3 regions of the Leptothoe sp. LEGE 181152 genome follow, and region 3 is predicted to be linked to each of the others. Evidence: predicted binding sites of a transcription regulator. Region 3 holds the regulator's gene; each other region holds the start of a gene.
The links. The regulator HrcA, encoded in region 3, represses chaperone genes, less so after heat shock. The targets are predictions, from matches to a motif close to TTAGCACTCNNNANTNNNGAGTGCTAA.

Region 1: groL (chaperonin GroEL) is a predicted target of HrcA. The motif match lies at 1,544-1,570, and genes of this name have one in related genera.
Region 2: groES (co-chaperone GroES) is a predicted target of HrcA. The motif match lies at 2,475-2,501, and genes of this name have one in related genera.

What each region holds. Positions count from the first base shown of each region.
Region 1 is NZ_JASATU010000065.1:23,030-29,785, forward strand. It holds gene groL (chaperonin GroEL) at 1-1,511, opposite strand, end outside; gene QGP82_RS29285 (Mo-dependent nitrogenase C-terminal domain-containing protein) at 2,406-2,720, shown strand; gene QGP82_RS29290 (ATP adenylyltransferase family protein) at 2,794-3,681, opposite strand; gene QGP82_RS29295 (CPBP family intramembrane glutamic endopeptidase) at 3,854-4,699, shown strand; gene QGP82_RS29300 (GTPase family protein) at 4,740-6,011, opposite strand; gene psb34 (photosystem II assembly protein Psb34) at 6,230-6,400, shown strand; gene QGP82_RS29310 (hypothetical protein) at 6,633-6,756, shown strand, end outside.
Region 2 is NZ_JASATU010000032.1:10,530-17,285, forward strand. It holds gene groL (chaperonin GroEL) at 202-1,830, opposite strand; gene groES (co-chaperone GroES) at 2,036-2,347, opposite strand; gene QGP82_RS17235 (two-partner secretion domain-containing protein) at 2,736-4,169, shown strand; gene QGP82_RS17240 (hypothetical protein) at 4,597-5,469, shown strand; gene atpD (F0F1 ATP synthase subunit beta) at 5,655-6,756, shown strand, end outside.
Region 3 is NZ_JASATU010000014.1:146,398-153,153, forward strand. It holds gene hemH (ferrochelatase) at 1-119, shown strand, start outside; gene QGP82_RS07745 (DUF4126 family protein) at 181-735, opposite strand; gene QGP82_RS07750 (rhomboid family intramembrane serine protease) at 930-1,544, shown strand; gene hrcA (heat-inducible transcriptional repressor HrcA) at 1,502-2,590, opposite strand; gene QGP82_RS07760 (2Fe-2S iron-sulfur cluster-binding protein) at 2,832-3,311, opposite strand; gene QGP82_RS07765 (hypothetical protein) at 3,427-4,164, opposite strand; gene QGP82_RS07770 (LysR family transcriptional regulator) at 4,467-5,507, shown strand; partial or broken gene QGP82_RS07775 (4-Cys prefix domain-containing protein) at 5,568-5,672, shown strand; gene QGP82_RS07780 (protein kinase domain-containing protein) at 5,676-6,756, shown strand, end outside.

The DNA of each region.
Region 1 (6,756 bases), on a different contig from region 3:
TGCAACGCAGAACGTACAACCTTAGCGGGATCAACAATACCGCTAGCCATCAGGTCTTCGTAGGCACCGGTTAGGGCGTTGTAACCTTCATTAAAAGGAAGTGAACGTGCCTTCTCGACAACTACGCTACCTTCATCACCAGCATTGTCAGCAATCTGACGCAGAGGAGCTTCTACAGCCCGCATAACGATGTCGACACCAGTCTGCTCTTCAGGGCTGAGGCTAGCTTTAAGGTCGTCAAGCTTTTGCGCCAGGTGCAATAGCGTAATACCACCACCAGGAACGATACCCTCGTCCACAGCTGCTTTAGTTGCGCTTAGGGCATCTTCAATGCGTAGCTTGCGGTCTTTCAGTTCAGTTTCAGTGGCAGCACCAACCTTGATTACGGCCACACCACCCGCTAGCTTAGCCAAACGCTCAGATAGCTTTTCCTTGTCATAATCAGAGTCAGTTTCGTTCAACTCTCTACGAATCTGACCGATGCGCTCGTCGATATCTGCCTTATTGCCACTCTCAGACACAATAGTAGTGGTGTCCTTGGTAATGGTGATCTTATCGGCAGTACCTAGCATTTCGACCGTCGCCATTTCCAGGCTGAGACCAATGTCTTCAGAAATGACCTGACCACCTGTCAGTACAGCAATATCCTGCAGCATAGCCTTACGGCGATCGCCAAAACCAGGAGCCTTAACCGCAGCGACATTCAAGACGCCACGAGCCTTGTTGACAACCAATGTTGCCAGCGCTTCGCCGTCTACATCTTCAGCAACGATGACGAGGGGCTTGCCAGCACGGGCGATGTTTTCTAGGACGCCTACCAGGTCCTGCATAGAACTGATCTTCTTATCGGTGATCAGAACCAGTGCACCTTCAAGATCAGCGATCATTCGCTCTTGATCGGTGACGAAGTAAGGGGAAATATAACCCCGGTCAATCTGCATCCCTTCAACCACATCGAGTTCGGTATTGAGGGACTTAGATTCTTCAACGGTAATGACACCGTCCTTAGTAACTTTATTCATAGCCTCGGCAATCATGCTGCCGATGGCTTCATCACTACCAGCGGATACCGTAGCTACCTGGGCGATCTCCTTACCTTCTACAGGCTTAGCGACCGCTGCAATCTCATCAACCAATTTGGCAACGGCTTTTTCAATACCGCGACGTAGGCTCACGGGGTTCGCACCAGCCGCTACGTTCTTGAGGCCTTCACGGATAATTGCCTGAGCCAACACAGTGGCTGTGGTGGTACCGTCACCAGCTAAGTCCTTAGTTTTAGAAGCTACTTCTTGGATTAACCGTGCCCCGGTGTTTTCATAGGGATCAGACAGCTCAATTTCCTTAGCAATGGTGATGCCGTCATTGACAATCTGAGGTGCGCCGAATTTCTTTTCAAGAACAACGTTACGACCCTTAGGACCAAGGGTAATTTTGACCGCATCGGCCAGGGCGTTAACGCCTTGTTCTAAAGCCTGGCGGGACTTTTCATCAAATACTACCAGTTTCGCCATAGTCAGCTCGTTTAGCTCTGCAATGAAAGACCTTAGCACTCTCTGAGTCAGAGTGCTAACTAAGCGTATATCACGACATGGTGTTGCTTAATTCGCGATAACCGATCCTTAGAACCGCCCCATGCTTGGTCTGCCTGCGCAGTATCCATCAGATGCCGCAATTCAGATGCCGCAATTCAGATGCTCCCTGTAGCTGTGCAGTGTGGCCATACCTGGCGTATCAACTTTTGTTGAGTTTATTCAATTCTCTAGAAGATGGTCAGCGTAGAGTATCAGGTTTGACAAATTTCTTGCCCAATGTCTTAAGTGCTTTACCCAACGGTAATCTGATGGGAACTGCCTAATGCCGCTGAATACTGACTAATATATTTACCGAGAGAGGTAATTATTGTTACGTCAATCTCGTAGGTAATAACTTTGGGAATCTGGGCAAGATGACTTTAGTGTTATTCCGTTCCCTAGTTTTCTACCAACGGCCTTGACTAAATTTGCAAAGTTTTTCTGAGGGGCTACGAGTATCCGGAAAGGTAAAGGTCAGATGCGTATCTTGCATCAGATTCTAGAAAATGTCTCGTTCGTAACACACAAATTGGGATCCATCTTCTAGCATTTATTTTGGGCTGAAATCCAGTTCAAATTACATTGTTTTTATAGTTTCCGTTCTTTATTAGACCTTTAGAAAACTTTCGTCAGGGTTATTATTCGCTTTACCTAGGCACAACGTTAATTGCTTACCTTAGAGGGAATTAACACACAACTCCTCAAGTCCTTATAACTCCATTGTCTGAACAGTTAGCGTTTCTAATAACTAAACTCCTTATAAATCTTCTATCTAAACAGTCAGCGCTTCTAACAATCTGTTCTCCTGAAAAATTAAGTCTTTCTTTCTAACTCATGTCTTCTGCCACTGCATTTCTGAAGAACCACGTTCTCCATGGCATCAAGTTCCAGTTCAAGCCGTTGCAGCCTCTTCGATTCTGGATCGATTCTTTAAATGTTAAAGACCCTGAGCAAGCACGTTGGATTGCTCGCGTCGTTCCTGCTCAATGTCCATTTGAACGTGATATTGTCCTGTTTGGCCGCACAATCGCTCACATCCCTCCGATGTGTAAGCTTAACCCTTTATATGACGAGGTAGTGGGTTTACGCTTCCGGGCCCTATGTTTCTTGGCCGATGAATGCGGCGAAGATATTTCCGCTCTAATTTAGATGTGGGTTGTATCCACTCGTGTAGGGACATTCCCATTATGGTAGGGACGTTCCATGGAGCGTCCCTACATAGTTAAATTGCCTTGCCGACTTCCTTTAATAAGGTCATCGGTCCGATTTCTTTAAGTTTGTCCATTTGCTCTTGGTTTTTGACCAATAACGAACCGGCAAAACCGAGGGAGTTGACCGAGATGCCCAGATAGTCATCCTGACGTCGTGGCACGGCCATTAACCAGTTGCGTGTGCCCAGTAGGTTATAGGCATCTCGCTGGGACCCTTGCCATTGTCCGGTGGGATCATCTAGTGCCAGGCTATGTAATAGTCGTCGATAATGCTGAAGCCATTGCTGCGGTCCGTCATCAGGACTGAGTTGAACGATGCGGTGGGCATAGGGCAGCTGAGGCGACTGACCGATGCCATCAATAAAATTGGTGACGCGGATGGCTGCTTCAATGGGCAAATCCATGGACTGTTGGGGGATAAGCTGAAGGTGTTTATGGGGTTGACTGGCTCCAGCAGCGGATCCACCATTGTAGAAAAATAAGCCAGCGACTTCTTCTATACAGCGGCAAAGGGCTTCAAAATCAGCCAGGTTAAGCCAGTCGAGCTGAGACTCAAAGCTACGGGTGACGATCAGAAAATGATGGTCAACGACATTAAACTTGTTTAGCAGACAGACATGGGTGTCGGAGATGTCTGTGACATAAAGGTTGGGGTCGTAGGGTAAAAACGGATTGGTCTTTTTCTTGGCCTGAACCTTACGGGCCTGAGCTTTGCGGTTTAGGTTGGTTAAAATTCTTATAATAAACTCCACACACCCATCGGTAACAAGTTCATACTCGGTGTCGATGGGTTTTAGGGCTTCAGTAGTTAAGCCATGCTCGGTTTGGGCTTGGAGTTTGGACCATAGGGTATGGGACTGCCAGGGTTTGCGAGGGTGTGAGTCTGTGCGATCGCACATATATCTATCCTGATAAACCGCTACTGCTATGCAGTTTTAACATAGCTCTGGTACAAATATGTTGTTACATCCCGACGCGTCATATCGTTTCTGATGCACGGCATAGATCCGTAATGCCCGAGTGGGTCATCTGTTTTGAAATTAAATGCACTCTAATTATTAAGGTGTTCGCATGGGTAGGAACCCCTTCGAAGTACTCAAATTCCGTACCCATGTGTTAGTTGCTTTTATTGTGAGCAACCTGCTGGTAGAAATTATCTATGGCATCCTTGATTATCAACGGCTGCTGCCCTGGCCCCTAAATGACAAACTGTGGATACCTGTCCAGTTCATAATTATTTTTGGATTGGTGTGTGTCGTTCTTATCACCACCGGGCAGCGAGCTGGTTTGCAGCTAACTCGTTTATTTGGGCCGCCGCCGCGTTTCCCGTGGGCCTATGGCATATTGTTAATTTCCAGTATGCTGATTTTCTCTTTCAGTAGCTTTTTATTGCTGTTTTACCCCGTCTCACTATTTGCTCCTGGGTTTGTGGAAGAACGACTGACGGAACAGCTGCTAAATGTTGAAACAGTGGCTCCTGGTCTATATCGCTACTTGATGCTGTTTGTTGTTCTGGTTTTTGCCCCCATCGCTGAAGAATTTGTATTTCGGGGTGTGTTATTACAACGCTGGGCTGTGCGATGGAATTTGCCTGTGGGGATTATCATGTCATCTTTACTGTTTGGCATGTTACACATCAACAACCCCTTGGGGCTCACCATGTTTGGTGTGATTATGGCGCTGTTGTATATTCGCACCCGCAGTTTGTGGGTGCCGATTATTGCCCATGCGCTCAACAATGTTGTCTCGGTTGCACCGGAATTGCTATCACCTGGTCCCCAAACATTTGATATTGGTGATTTTCAGCAGACTTGGTGGGTGGGCCTTATCGGCCTGTGTTTGGCTGCGCCTACGTTATGGCACTTCATTTCTAATAGTTGGCCCCATAAAAATACACAACCACCCTATTTTGGATAATAAACGAATCCGTTGTTTAGGAGCGTTCCATGCAACGCCCCTACATGGGGTTTTTACGAAATCTCTCCTTTGCCGATTTAAAGGCATCTTTCATGGCGGCTTGAATGCGTTCAGGGTCAGGCTTTTTCCCACCCATCAGATCGCCAAAGTAAATGCATGCACCTTCACCCAACGCCCAGGTATAAGCTGCTGCCCATGAAGCCGCAACAACGCTGCCGAAACCGGGGATCAATTTAATCAATTCTCGCCCGATGGCTTGGGCCAAGAAACCTCCAGCGATGGTACTAGCAACACCGCCTGCTTGGGAAAAGCTGAGGCGTTGACCATAAAGTTGCCCCAGGGCAACAATCATGGAAACTTGCAGCGCCGTAATCGCTGGCATCGTGGCGAAGGGTAGCGGCACCGCAGCTAATGTGGCCGCAATCACGGAAAAAGCTGAAATGTAACGTCGAGCCACATCTCGATAGATCGCCCCTAGTTGGGTGGTGGCGTCATCAGCCTGATCTAGCAGTTGATGGATAGCATTGGACTCTGCTTCGGGCAGCTGGTCAGATAGGACAGTGAGTAGCGCATCCAGCCCATAAAAAACAGGAGTGTAGCCGTCTTCTTCAAGGGTGAAGTCAACCATAATGGCACTGTCAAAGAGACCGTCAAAACTGCGTTTGAGTTCACCAAAGGCCCGTTGAATTGATGTTTGTGTAGGTGGGTAGGGCGAATGCTCAGCCCCGGTAGGATAAAGCTCGTGCAGACAGGTGACAACTAAAACCACTGGAATTGTTGGATGCTGGGCTCTAACACCACGCAAAATCTGGTGCAGACTCTCCACTGCAAAGTCATTGACCTTAACTGTCACCAGCAAGATCCGCGCCCCGCGCGCCTGCTGAGCAAGGTCATGTTGGAGTTCTTGTAGGATGCTGTCTACATCGCGGTCCACATCTCCTAGCCCAACCGTATCTGTAAATAACAGCAGTGGCAGATCTGCTGATGGATAAGCGTAACGCTGGGTGTGTTGGGTATGGGGCCGAAATCCCTGGCCAATAATATCTGCAGAGACTCCGGTTAACCCACGCACGATTGAACTTTTGCCCGATTGGGGTTTGCCGATCAGCCAAGCTTCAGTGGTAGGTAGTTCCGCCCTGATTTTTTCCAGGATGTTGGCAACTTGGTCATCATCGACTGCGAACCATTTCAGCACTCGTTGGGTGACCTGATCTAGAGATATACCGGACTTGATTGCATGCCAAGTCGTTAGCCAGCACTGCGTTTGCGATGACGGGATTTTGGGCTGGGGATTTTGGGCGGATGCTGCCATCGCATCTCCTCATGGAGCCTTCAATAGTATTGTATCGATCAGTTCAACGCTCTCTAGGAGGGAATCTCACCCCGATTAGGTGCTGATTTCACTACTCGATATGAAAGTGCCTGCGGAAGCAATTATTGCGATTTATTGTGTAATGTGTCGAATTTGATAAATAACTACACTAACTTTTGCTAAGCTAACAGGTGATGGTGCCGTAAGAGTTTATACCTATGCCATACACCACTGAAGAAGGTGGACGCCTTAACAATTTTGCTTCTGAGCCCAAGATGTATGAGGCTCAGCCTCCGACAGCCAGTGAAAAGCGTAACTACGTTATTTTGGGTCTTGCTGGTGCTGCCCTGGTGGTTGGCTTGATTGCTTTGACAACCGTAATTTCCTAAGACAGCTTTGAATTTTTGACTGGCTTGCCTGAGTAGCGGCTAACTGCTTATTACCTTTAGAAAAGGCTCGCATTATGCGAGCCTTTTCTATTATTGAGACGCTCTAAGGATGGGGACAACTGCCCAAAGGCCTAAAATTTAAGAACTGCTATTCTTTGCTGTATAAGGGTTTTATTACTCACAACTAATCACTCACAACTAAGAACGAATATTAGAGCTACTATCAGATGTCATGGTCCAGGATGACGAGGCGGCTATGGTATCGATGTGGATTACGGGGCCTACGCGCAGTGGTAAAACCCAGCATTTGATAAATTGGCTATTGCAGCAGACGGCTACGGCTGAACGTCCTTGGT
Region 2 (6,756 bases), on a different contig from region 3:
CACAACGCAGACCCAAAAATCAGTCTCTGCAATCTGCACCATCCCAGACTCCTGATGCCATGGTAGTTATAGCCTCGTAGAGCGATATCGGTGCATGCCCTCAATCACCAACGACAAAAGCGGCAGGTGAGAAACACCAACCGCTTTTAGTTCACAGTTATCGACACTCAAAAGCATCGACTAATGGATTGTAGGAGCAGCTTAGTAGTCGAAGTCACCCATACCGGCACCAGCACCAGCAGCTTCCTTAGGCTCAGGCTTATCAACAACGATGCACTCAGTCGTCAATACCATCGCAGCAATAGACGCAGCATTCTGAGTCGCAGAGCGAGTTACCTTAGCAGGGTCAACAACACCAGCCTGCAACATATCCACGTATTCGTTAGTTGCTGCGTTGAAGCCGATGTTAAAGTCCTTCTCCTTGACGTGCTCAGCGACAACAGCACCGTTCTGACCAGCGTTCTCGGCAATGCGCTTGAGGGGAGAAGTCAAAGCACGGGTGACAATCAAAGCACCAGTCAGCTCTTCGCCAGTGAGATTAGCATTAGACCACTCTTCTAGACCAGGAGCCAGGTGGGCCAAAGTAGTACCACCGCCAGGAACAATACCTTCTTCAACGGCAGCCTTGGTTGCGTTGATGGCGTCTTCTAGACGCAGCTTACGGTCCTTCATCTCAGTTTCAGTCGCTGCACCAACTTTGATGACAGCAACACCACCGGAGAGCTTAGCCAGACGCTCCTGTAGCTTCTCCTTGTCGTAGCTGGAATCAGACTCTTCGATTTGACGACGAATCTGCTCGCAGCGTGCCTTCACATCGGCTTCGTTGCCTTCGGCTACCAGGGTGGTGTTGTCCTTAGTAATGGTGATGCGACGGGAGGTACCCAGCATGTCGATGCTGACGCCGTCGAGCTTAAGACCCGCATCTTCAGTGATGACTTGACCACCAGTTAGAACAGCAATGTCCTCAAGCATGGCCTTACGGCGATCGCCAAAGCCAGGCGCTTTAACAGCAGCTACGTTAAGCACACCGCGCAGACGGTTAACCACAAGGGTCGCCAGGGCTTCTTTCTCGATATCTTCAGCGATAATTAGTAACGGTTTGCCGGAGCGGGCAACCTGCTCAAGCACGGGAACTAGATCCTGTACCAGGGCAATTTTTTTGTCAGTGAGCAGCAAGTAGGGGTCATCTAGAACCGCTTCCATGCGCTCAGTATCGGTGGCGAAGTAAGGGGAGATATAGCCCTTATCAAAACGCATACCTTCAGTGATCTCCAGCTCAGTCGTCATAGACTTGCCTTCTTCCAAGGAGATGACGCCTTCGCGGCCAACTTTCTCCATGGCTTCAGCAATCATTTTGCCGACTTCTTCATCGTTACCAGCGGAGATAGTACCTACCTGGGCAATGGAAGTAGAGTCACCAACGGGCTGGGCTTTCTCGGCAATCCGCTCTACGAGGTAAGCAGTTGCTTTCTCGACACCGCGCTTGAGTGCGATCGCATTTGCACCAGCCGCCACGTTACGCAAACCTTCCTTAACAATGGCGTGAGCCAATACGGTTGCAGTGGTAGTTCCGTCACCAGCCGCATCGTTAGTCTTAGAAGCTGCCTGACGAATCAGAGCAACACCTGTATTTTCAATGTTGTCCTCTAGTTCAATTTCCTTAGCGATGGTGACACCATCGTTAACGATTTGAGGAGAGCCAAATTTCTTTTCAAGAACGACGTTACGTCCCTTGGGGCCAAGGGTAACAGCAACGGCCTCAGCCAAAGTATCCATGCCTTTTTCCAAGGCACGACGAGCATTCTCGTTATATATGATGCGCTTAGCCATGAATCAACCTATGTTTCAGAACGTTTGAGAGGGATCTGGGGTGGGTACAAGAAGCAAGCTTCTTTGAGTTTGCATTTTTGAGTTTTGGGCTCTTAGTTAAGGCTTTTAGGCTTTATGTCACCCACCAAAAAGTCAACTACCTCTGACTTTTTGGAATACCTTTAATTCAAAATTCAAAACTTAAAACTCATAACTGAGCTGGTGCTTAGCCAACGACTGCAAGGATATCCTTCTCAGAAAGCAATACGTAGTCTTCACCACCCAGCTTGATATCAGTGCCTGCATACTTGGAATAGAGGACCTTGTTACCAACCTCTACATCGGGAGCTTGACGGCTGCCGTCATCGCCACGCTTACCAGGACCCACTGCAGTAATTTCGCCAACCTGGGGCTTTTCCTTAGCGGTATCAGGTAGCAAAATGCCGCCAGCTGTCTTCTCTTCAGATGCGCTGACCTTGATCAGAACGCGATCACCTAGGGGAGTGACACTTGAAACACTCAAAGAAATGGCTGCCATAGTTTTCTCCGAACTTTGATAGATCAATCATTCGGCAATTGCACCAAGGCGATATCAGTTCGCCTGAGCAGTCCCTTTTTCCAACTGAAGGATCTGATAGGGAAAGGAGCCGCAACCTGAACACGGTTTAGCACTCTCTATTGCCGAGTGCTAATTTATCGCTTGAAGAGAAGCGATCGCAACAGATAGAGGGGTACGGGTTCCCGAACTTAGTGATTCCTCAAAACTCCTAGCAAACTTTATGGTTTCAACACAGTGATCTTCACAGCTGCTTCAGGTTGTATTAAAAATTCCTCGTATTATTTAAATGAATGGGTGCCATCTGTAGTTCTTGATACATTTTCACCTAGTGCATATGCTGACACGTTGTCTAGCAATTGCTAGTCCCATGAATTTCAAATTTTCCCTGCTCTTAAATGCCCTGCCACTATGGATAATCGGTCTACAGGGAGTAGCTTCTGCACAGGTCTCACCATCATCAGAAGCATCCGTTACAGCACCAACCCATATCCAACCAGCAACGTCCGACACAAGCGTTGTTAGGCAGTCTAATCATCAGCTCAATATTTTAGGTGGGCAGTCTTCAGGCGGGGTTGAGCCTAATTTAGTTCATCAGTTTCACCAGTTTGATGTAGGTTCTGACAATGCCGCCAACTTCATCGTTGCCCCAGATGTTGCCAACGTCATCAGCCTGATCAACAGCACTCAGCCTTCAGCTATCGATGGCTTACTCCAAATCACTAGCGATGATCCAAACCTGCCAAGCAACGCCAATCTTTTTCTAGTCAACCCGGCGGGCATTATTTTTGGGCAAGATGTCACCCTGAACCTGCCTGCAAATCTGACTGCTACCACAAGTTCCGGTCTTTTATTTAACGATAGATATCTCCTATCTGTAGATGGATCCATTAGTGAAATAGCTCTCTCAGACCACCAATCTGAGCACCATTCAGGAACACCCAGCATTAGGAATCTCGTTGGTAACCCTAATGGCTATCTACTATTCACAGGATCAACCAGTTCAGAAATATCAGCCCCATTCTCCACCGCACTGCCTACAGGTAGCATCGAAAACCAAGGCACCCTTCAAGTCCCTCCCCAAGCATCCATCACCTTAATTGGCCAATACATTCAAAATGACGGCAATTTGACTGCCCCCGGTGGCAATGTCAATCTAGTCGCGGCCTCTGGAGACAACCTTCTGAGACTCACCCAACCAGGTAATATTCTCGGCCTGGAGGTAATTCCGGCCGACACTCTCCAAACCATCGCTTCTACTGAAGCACAGTCCGCCATAACCCTATTACCAGCAGCGAATCTAGCGGAAATGCTGACCGGTGGTGAAGATAATAATGCAACTCAACTCGCAATCACTGCTGACGGTGCTTTTGTCTTAAACAACACCCCACCCCTAACACCAACCGCAGGCACAGTTTTAATTCGCGGCACTGTGGATATTTCCGACAGCGCCATACCTGCCCCCAATAGACTCCCAGGTCAGGTCAATATCCTTGGAGATCAGATCAACCTCATTGGAGGCAGCATCTATGCCAATGCCGTCGACCAAGCAGGCACCATCTCTATCGGTGGCATGCCCGTTGTAGATACCTTCAGTGCTACCTATGTCTTAATTGACCGTAGCTCTGAGCTTTCTGTCGACTCATCAGAGGCCAACGGGGGTGTTATTAACGTATGGGCTAGTGACACTGTTCGTTTCTATGGTGAAGCAACCGCAGATGGGGCCTCATCAGATTTAGATGGTGACATATCAATTAATGCAGGCAACTCACTGGATGTGCGTCGACCAGCCGTCAGCCGATAAACACATTGCTACAGCAGCCCGACCCACTCAATCAGTTCAGCAATTGAATACACCACATAGCGGTGTCGTTAGTTTAACGACCCGCTTTTTTTAGCAAGCAGATCCGTCAAAAACAGACTCCATCAAGCATGCATCATATCCGTAATACCACCTGAATTCAACCAAGATTGATGTGTATTTTTCATAAAGCTTACGTACTTTCAAGGAGCTTCTCAAGAAAAAGTGTCACTCTGGAAAAACCCCTAAAAATAAAGTTTCAAGAGACTATACCCCCCTCAACAAAATCTCTTCGAAACATCAATGGTGCGCCATAGAATCAGTATTTTTTGATACTCGGCAACCAAAAGTATCGTATTGCCCAAATCCTGAAACTTTACCCATGCGAATACCTTTTACTTTTGCTCCACAAGTTGGTGCAGCAAGCCTTTTGAGTATCGGATTATTAGCACTTGGTGGTGACGCCTCTGAAGCCGCTTGCCTACCGGGACGTTGTAGTCAAAATGGCCTCATATTTAGCGAAGCATCAGCCAACTTTAGAATCACGAATGTGACCGGCAGAGGTACCCATAACAACCCATTTGTGGTCTACCAAGATGTATGGGGCCTAGACATCTCTTTGGCCGTCAGCAATTTACCCAATGCTCCACAGCATTCAGTTTTTAATCGGCCAGGCTTTGCAATTAGTATTGTGTCGCGCAACCTGACAGGGGCATTCTGGCGGTTTTATGACCATGAATTGCAAGAGACGGCAGGGTACGCCAGTGGCGAAAACGATGGCCTATCCTTTGCCCAAGCTATAGGTCCTGTTCGTCCTTACACATCTAGTCACTATCAAAGAGCTGACGAAATTACGGATGTACGCGACTTTATTAACTTCTATCGGGGGAATGGAGTAAACCCAGGCGAAACGGTCCGCTTTAACTACTTCATTACCGATACGATTCCCAATCAGCGGTTCTATATCAGACAGCGTCCCGACTACCGGACCAACGCCACACAGACACCCGTCATTTCACCACAACGCCCTAAGACTCAGCCAACCAACCCCAGACCTATCAAAGCTCCCCAACCCATTCTGAAAAGACCTCAGCCAGTTACGCCAGCACCGGTTATACCAGCACCGGTTACACCAGCGCCAGCTGTGCCACCTCAACCTGGTGTTTCACCACCCAAGGTTCTCGCCCCCCAAGCCCAACCTGTGACCTTACCTCAAGCAGTTCCTGAACCATCAACGGTCATTATGGGTGTGTTAGCTCTGCTATTTAGTAAATCAATAGACCAGCGTAAGTCACCAAATTAACCAAACCTATTGTCTTGGAGCAGCACAAATACAATCTTGGTGAAAACGCAAAAGAACCCCGACTATAGCAAATACCAGTGCCATGGGTGATACATCTAGTGATAATCTTTTACATGGCACTTTGAAAGTAAAAATAAAATTAAAAGTCGCCGCAGTAGCTAATACCCTTAGGATAAGGCGCAAGCATGGTCACCACTGCAGAGAAAACAAATACTGGCTATATCACTCAGATTATTGGCCCTGTTGTAGACGTTAAGTTCCCCGCTGGCGAGCTGCCCAGCATTTATAACGCCCTCAAGATTGAAGGCACTAACCCCGCTGGTCAGGCTGTTTCTGTTACTTGTGAGGTACAGCAGCTACTAGGAGACAGCCAGGTAAGAGCCGTAGCGATGCGTTCTACCGACGGATTGGTACGGGGAATGGAGGTCACTGACTTGGGTGCACCTATCAACGTACCTGTTGGCCCTCCCACGTTGGGTCGCATCTTTAACGTTCTTGGTGAGCCCGTGGATGAGAAGGGTGATGTGGATATGTCCACCACACTGCCCATTCACCGAGCTGCTCCCAAGCTAACTGAATTGGAGACAAAGCCCTCAGTATTTGAAACGGGTATTAAAGTTATTGATCTCTTAGCACCTTATCGTAAGGGTGGTAAGACCGGCCTCTTTGGTGGTGCTGGTGTGGGTAAAACCGTATTGATTCAGGAGCTGATCAATAACATCGCTCTACAGCACGGTGGTGTTTCTGTGTTCGCTGGTGTAGGTGAGCGTACTCGAGAAGGAAACGACCTGTACAACGAATTTATTGATTCTGGTGTAATTAACGCTGATGACCTGGGGCAGTCCAAAGTTGCTCTAGTGTACGGCCAGATGAATGAACCCCCTGGTGCTCGTATGCGTGTGGCGTTGTCTGCGCTAACGATGGCTGAGTACTTCCGTGATGTTAATAAACAGGATGTTCTACTGTTCGTCGATAACATCTTCCGTTTTGTACAGGCCGGTTCTGAGGTATCTGCCCTGCTAGGTCGTATGCCTTCTGCGGTAGGTTACCAGCCCACTCTGGGTACTGATATGGGTGACCTTCAGGAGCGCATTACCTCTACTCTGGAGGGTTCTATTACTTCTATTCAAGCAGTTTACGTTCCTGCGGACGACCTGACTGATCCTGCACCTGCAACTACATTTGCTCACTTGGATGCGACCACTGTACTTTCTCGTGCATTGGCTTCTAAGGGTATCTATCCCGCTGTGGATCCTCTGGATTCTACATCCACTATGCTCCAGCCTG
Region 3 (6,756 bases):
GGGGGTTAACTCCCTTTGCCGAGGTCTGGAATGGTCGCCTAGCGATGGTGGGTTTCTTGGCACTACTGCTGGAAATGGTAAGCGGTCATGGGCCGTTGCACATTGCTGGACTGATGTAATTCTGCAAGAGCAATACAAAAATGCCGGAGGGTGGGCAATGCCCACCCTCCGGCATTTTTATCACCGTTTTTTCTGCCATTGCCGCCAGACAGCTGAACTCCGGATAGCAAACCAAAGTAAAAATAAAGCAATTAGGCCACCTTGTTCCGGTGCATCAAAGGCAAAGAATACCAGGCAGATGCAAAGGGCATCTTCCACAAAAATCATCCACATGGGCGGGCTGTTAAAACGATATAGCCAGCCCACTTGAACCATTTGAATAACCAAGGCAAGCACGCCTCCTGTCACGGCTAAAAGGACAAGGGTGAGGCTGTCATTGATATCAGCGAGGCGTGCGATCGCAACGCCAGCAATTGTGCCAACAAACGGACTGATAAACAGCTCCGCACTTTGCAAAAATCGACGACTGACCCGATCTTTAGAAATCGTCAATTCTAGCAGGGACCAAATCACCAACACGGCAACCACCAACATCTGAGGAATGTTGGCCAAAATTGGCACAGCGGCCCATAACTGTTCGCCTGAAAACAGGCCAATCAGCAGTAATGGTAACGCCAGTCTGAGGCCAGTGGCTGCCGAAATCGAGAGCACCGCTAGCAGTTCTGGAAGGATCACGTCGTTTCTGTAAATGGAGTGAAGGGAGTCAAACGTGAGATGAGGGTGGTGACGCAGGTAGGGCGGTAGAAATGCAAATTTGCAAGAGAAGCGAAGGCAACTTTACGGTAGTTGGCTTAACCTAGGAACTAGTGGTTATTCCAAGCCTGTGCCGCATAGGTTGCCCACATCCTGAGTTAATGCCATCTCAAAACATGTCATCCGATCGTCCTCTCTTATCTGAACTGAAATCTGCTACCGTAGCTCGATTTCAGCTATTGGGTATCGTTTTGATTACCCTATGGTGTATTGAAATTATAGATTTTTTAGTGTTTGGTGGGCATCTCGATCGATACGGTATTCGCCCCCGTTCTATAGATGGGATCTGGGGAATTCTCTTTGCCCCATTTCTCCATGGTGGATTTAATCATTTATTAGCGAATACAGTACCCATGCTCACCCTCAGCTGGTGGGTGATGCTGCGCTCTATCGACACCTGGATCAAAGCCACAGTGATGATTACGATCCTGGGGGGAGCAAGCACATGGTTATTGGGCAGTCTCTTTTCTCTAGGTTCAACCGTCCACATTGGGGCCAGTGGCCTAATCTTTGGCTATTTAGGATTTTTAGTAGCCCGAGGATATTACGAACGAACGATGGGTGCGATCGCAATATCCTTATTTATCCTAGTTACCTATGGCGCAATGTTTTGGGGAGTTTTACCCACACAACCTGGAATTTCCTGGGAAAGCCACCTTTTTGGCTTTATCAGTGGCATTGTCGCCGCCTACTGGTTAACGTCTAAGCCTGACATAATCTCTGATAGATAACTAGATGTGGCTTCAACAGCTGCAATTGTATTTTCATACAGCATCCGAGTGGGTCCCATCACCCCCACACTACCCAACGGCAGAGAGTCCCGATTATAGGTCGCTGAAATCAGAGCACAGCTTTGCATTGGCTCCAGCGGATTTTCCTCTCCAATCCAAATCTTAAGCAGCGGGCTATCGTCTGAGTAGATCAAGGGCCATAGCTGCTCGCGTCCATCTGCCAACAACGACACCAGGTTTCTCAGCTGACTTTGCTCTGCAAACTCCGGCTGACTCAACACATCCGCTACACCTTTTACCAAAATATGGGTTTGGGGCTGACGCTTACGGCGCGACAGGTCATCAATGGCCTGACAAAGGGCTACAACATGATGTTCGGCTGTATCTACTTCATCCCAATCTAAGCTAGAGATCTCAGACAGCTGCCTGCCACATAGCTGAGCGGTTAAAAAATTGGATAAAATCTGTAGCTCTCGATTCAGCACTTCCTCGTCTTGGGTTCCCCCGGCCCCCGTAGTGCCTCTAGGCAAACTAACCACCATAGACTCAGTACCGTAGCTATCTAAGACCACCACTAAAAGCACTTGCTCAGCCGATATTTGCACTAGCTGTAAGTGCTTGACCACCATTTTTTCTAATACAGGCATGGTCACTAAAGCCACATAGCCACTCAAGTGAGCCAGAATGTGAGCCGCTTCCTGCAACAAGGCCTCAATGCTCCATCCCTGCCAATCTAGATGCTGTGACAAAAGTTGATCGATCCGCAGAGCCGTTGGCCTTGAAGGCTTAATCAGCTGATCCACATAGAGCCGATATCCTGAGTCAGAAGGCACTCGCCCTGCTGATGTGTGGGGCTGATATAAAAAACCAGAGCGCTCCAGTGCCCCCATGACATTTCGCACTGTGGCCGCACTGACATTTAAGTCATAGGCATCCAGCAAGGCTTTGGACCCCACAGGCTCTGCTGTCGACACATAGTGGCGCACAGTGGCACGCATCACATTTTGTTGACGGAGATTAAGATCCCTAGATTTATCGACAGCCATCAATATCTAAAAATACAAGCAGCCACATCAAGTATTATCTGGCCGAGCCCTCAATTAAACCCATACTAAAGGGTGCTGTTTACCTAGAAAGCTCAATAAGATACTAAATCTTTTAATAAAGATATTAAATTGTCTTTCTCAAAAAGACCTTGAAGACTATGGGCGTAAACATATCGTTACAAAATAATCTAAGCAATACAGGGACCTGCCTACATAGTGCCGTCTACCAGATACCTACATTCTAGGTACTGTGGTTGAAATACTCGTTCAGGTTTAAATCGGCACCATTTGCAATTTTGCGTAACATCGACCGGGTAATTAATTTGCCCTGTTCTACCAGCACGGCACCAGTCAAAGGGTGCAGTAAGTCTTGGTCGGCTCGACGACCAATCAGAGACTCAATGTCCTTGATGGAGTTGACGTACATGCCAGGGGGTAACTCCACCACTACACCATTCCCCTTCACCCGAGCTTGACAGGCTAAACGAGAATTGGCTCTACAGGAAGTAATAATTGCTAGGGTACGTTGCTCCCGTCGACTGATGGGGGTCAATTCATCCATGCCTTCATTGACATAAACGTGGCAGGTAGCACACATACCTCGTCCGCCACATTCCTTTAATACAGTTAACTCTTGATGTAATAAGACCGATAACAGGTTGCCGTTAGTTTCAACGGCACTCTCCTGGGCAATCGGTTCTAACCGAACTGTCTTTACCATAGGTGTTTAAATATCGGGCAAAATTTTCCACTATTCACGTAAACATAGTGACTGGCAAGTGTTTAAAATTGACTCAGTGTTTGGTTTACCGTCACTAATATCCGCAACACAACAGTTATCCACCAAACAGCAGCTGCCAGTGCTCTTTAGGTAGTGTCTGCTCCACTAATACGTCGTAATCTCGAATAATACGGGTACATCGCTGATGAAATCGCTGAGTCCACAGACGAATCTCTGTGAGCTGTTCCGGCGAAAGTTTTGAATCTACATCCTTCACACTGATCGTGCCATCAACGGAAATACAAAATTTCTTCAGCCAGACCATGTCCTGGGATTGATAGGTGCGCCAATGATTAGCCACCAATTGCGTGCCTAAATATCGACTCGTTACCTGACTAAGACTATTCATCGCCGCTACAACATCATCAACACTAGCTGTTTGCCGCTGTGCAGAGAATGTTGTGGCAGGAGTTACATTGTCGGCATGAATGGACTGTATGCTCTCAACTAACGCTAAATAGTCAGCTTTAATGAACTGCATTAGCTCACTGACCGACTTCGAATACTGGCTAGAGAGTGTGCCTTCACTAAAAACTAGTAAGACAGCTCCGCTCTCAACCTTGTGCAACTCCACCTGATACGACCCAAATTGAAATGCACAAAATTCTAGCGAGGTGGGCGTTGTCTTGATAATCTGTTGAATTCCTTGTAGCAGTAGGGGATTTTTATCAGGCCCGTTCCCTTGAGGAAAGCCAACGCTATAAGCGTGATTGGAGGTGTCATTTAAAGGCACCAGACTAAAACCAATAATACCGGGCAGGTCTAGAAAATTTTGAATTAATTGGAACTGCATATAAGCAAGACTAGAGCAGATAGAATATGACCACAAACGTTCAATAAAATCGGTAAACTCATTGACAAGCTTTAAAAGTTTTCCTCACAAAAAATACTTTAGCTAACGTTTTGAGTTATTCTCCCCTCATAAGGAATGAATGATCTACGTATCCTGTGGACTTTAACGTGCTAGTAAGTGTGTTAAGCAGCGACAGGGTAGCTCTATTTGTTAGATACTTTAAAGTGCTCTTATTAGTAGAGGCCCTTATTGATCGTGCCACGGATTTTGCTTGAAATACCGGCGTTAACACCCTAACCGTTATGTCTGACCTCCCGTTTACGTTAGATCAACTGCGCATTCTAAAGGCGATTGCGGCAGAGGGTAGTTTCAAGCGAGCTGCCGATAGTCTGTATGTATCTCAGCCTGCCGTTAGCCTGCAGGTACAAAATTTAGAGCGTCAGTTGGATGTCCCTCTATTTGACCGTGGTGGTAGGAGAGCACAGCTCACTGAAGCGGGATATTTGTTGCTGGAATATGGCGATCGCATCCTCAGTCTTTGCCAAGAGACCTGTCGCGCCATTGAGGATTTGCAAAAACTACAGGGGGGCACTCTGATTGTGGGGGCCAGCCAAACCACAGGCACCTATCTACTACCAAGGATGATTGGCCTGTTTCGTCAACGCTATCCAGATGTGGCGGTACAGCTTCATGTGCATTCCACTCGCCGCACCTCTTGGAGTGTCGGCAATGGCCAGATTGACCTGGCGATTATTGGGGGTGAAGTCCCTCCAGAACTACAGGATTCGCTGGAAATTATCCCCTACGCTGAAGACGAACTGGCGTTGATTATGCCTGTCTTCCATCCACTGGCCAGTAGTCAAGCGATTCAGCGAGAAGATCTCTACAAACTAAAATTTATTTCCCTCGATTCCCAATCTACTATTCGTAAGGTAATCGACCAGGTACTCACCCGGTGCGGCATTGAAACCCGGCGGCTAAGAACCGAAATGGAACTGAACTCCATTGAGGCCATTAAAAACGCCGTTCAGTCTGGGCTGGGAGTGGCCTTTGTCTCAATCTCAGCCATTGAGAAAGAATTACAGATGGGAGTATTGCATCGAGCCAAAATTGACTCGGTCGTAGTCAAACGCACCCTATCGGTGATTTTTAATCCCAATCGCTATCGCTCAACGGCAGCTGGAGCTTTTACCAAGGAGATTCTGCCTCAGTTTACAAACCGGGAAATTGACTTTGATCAGCGCTCTGATCGCAAGAAAAATGGGGGAAATCAGGCAGCACCCGCTAAAGCAGATACCAACGGCAAGCAAGTAGACCAAAAACCTGTTGAAGAGAGCAATTAAGCTTTAGTTAAGCTTATTCTTGGGCGTTGCCACTTGAATACGTCGTCACGTTGCTGCTCCATGCAATTACACTGCACTAGACCCGGCTGTTCTCGACCAGTTAACTTCCATCCAAACCTAAAGGATTCGCTTCAAACAGCGTCTCAGCTCTTTTGCACGAGCTGTGGCATGCCGTTAATTTTAAGAGGACGGTATTTGCCACAGCGACTTTTAGGTCAAGGGGGGTTTGGGTCAGCTTATTATGCGTGCGATCGCGACACCCCCACCTTACGTCCCTGCGTTGTCAAGCTATTTCAACCATCAGCCCAACTCAACCAACAACAATTAAAGATTGCTCAGAAGCTCTTTGCCCGTGAGGCTGAGGTCCTAGAGCGTCTAGGAAATCAACATCCACAAATTCCCGATCTCTACGCCTATTTCCCCATCGTGGTGAAATCTCCATCATCGGGTCAGGATGAAGAATACTTTTACCTGGTCCAAGAATTTATTGATGGTGAAGACTTAGACCAAATTCTCGATCGGCGCGGCACCTTACCCGAAAGGGCAGTTAAAGCTATCCTCATCTCTATTTTAAAAGTCCTGGATTTTGTCCATAGTAACGGAGCTATTCATCGCGATATCAAACCTTCTAACATTATGAAAACAGTTGATAATCAGCTGTATTTGTTAGATTTCGGAGCAGTCAAACAGGTCACTGGAGCCGCTGCATCAAATCGTTCAACAGGCATCTACACCACAGGCTACGCACCTCCCGAGCAGGTTACTGGTGGACAAGTTTTTCCAGCGTCCGATCTCTATTCCTTAGCCGTTACCTGCATTATTTTATTGACTGGCCAAGAAACAGCAGATCTATTTGATAGCTATAGCAGCGAGTGGCTTTGGCAAAAATACATCACCCTTGAAGACAAAAATCTGGACCATGTCATCACCAAACTACTAAGTGCTAGTCCTCAAGATCGATATCACAGTGCCCAGGCCGCCTTAGATGTCTTGATGCCCAGCATCAGTCATTCGGTATCTGGTGCAGCGACACCTACGCCCCAAACACCGACGTCACCGTCACCACCCCCACCACCTCTCCCCAAACCCGCAACACCACCCGCAACGGCTACGCCACCAGCACCAAGGCTCAATACGTCACCACCTCAGCCACTCAACACAGCAGCCTCCCAAAACCCTGTTTCAACTCGCCAAACCAAACCAGGAGTCATACGGCCATGGATGCTCGGTCTGGCTCTACTCGTCGCAT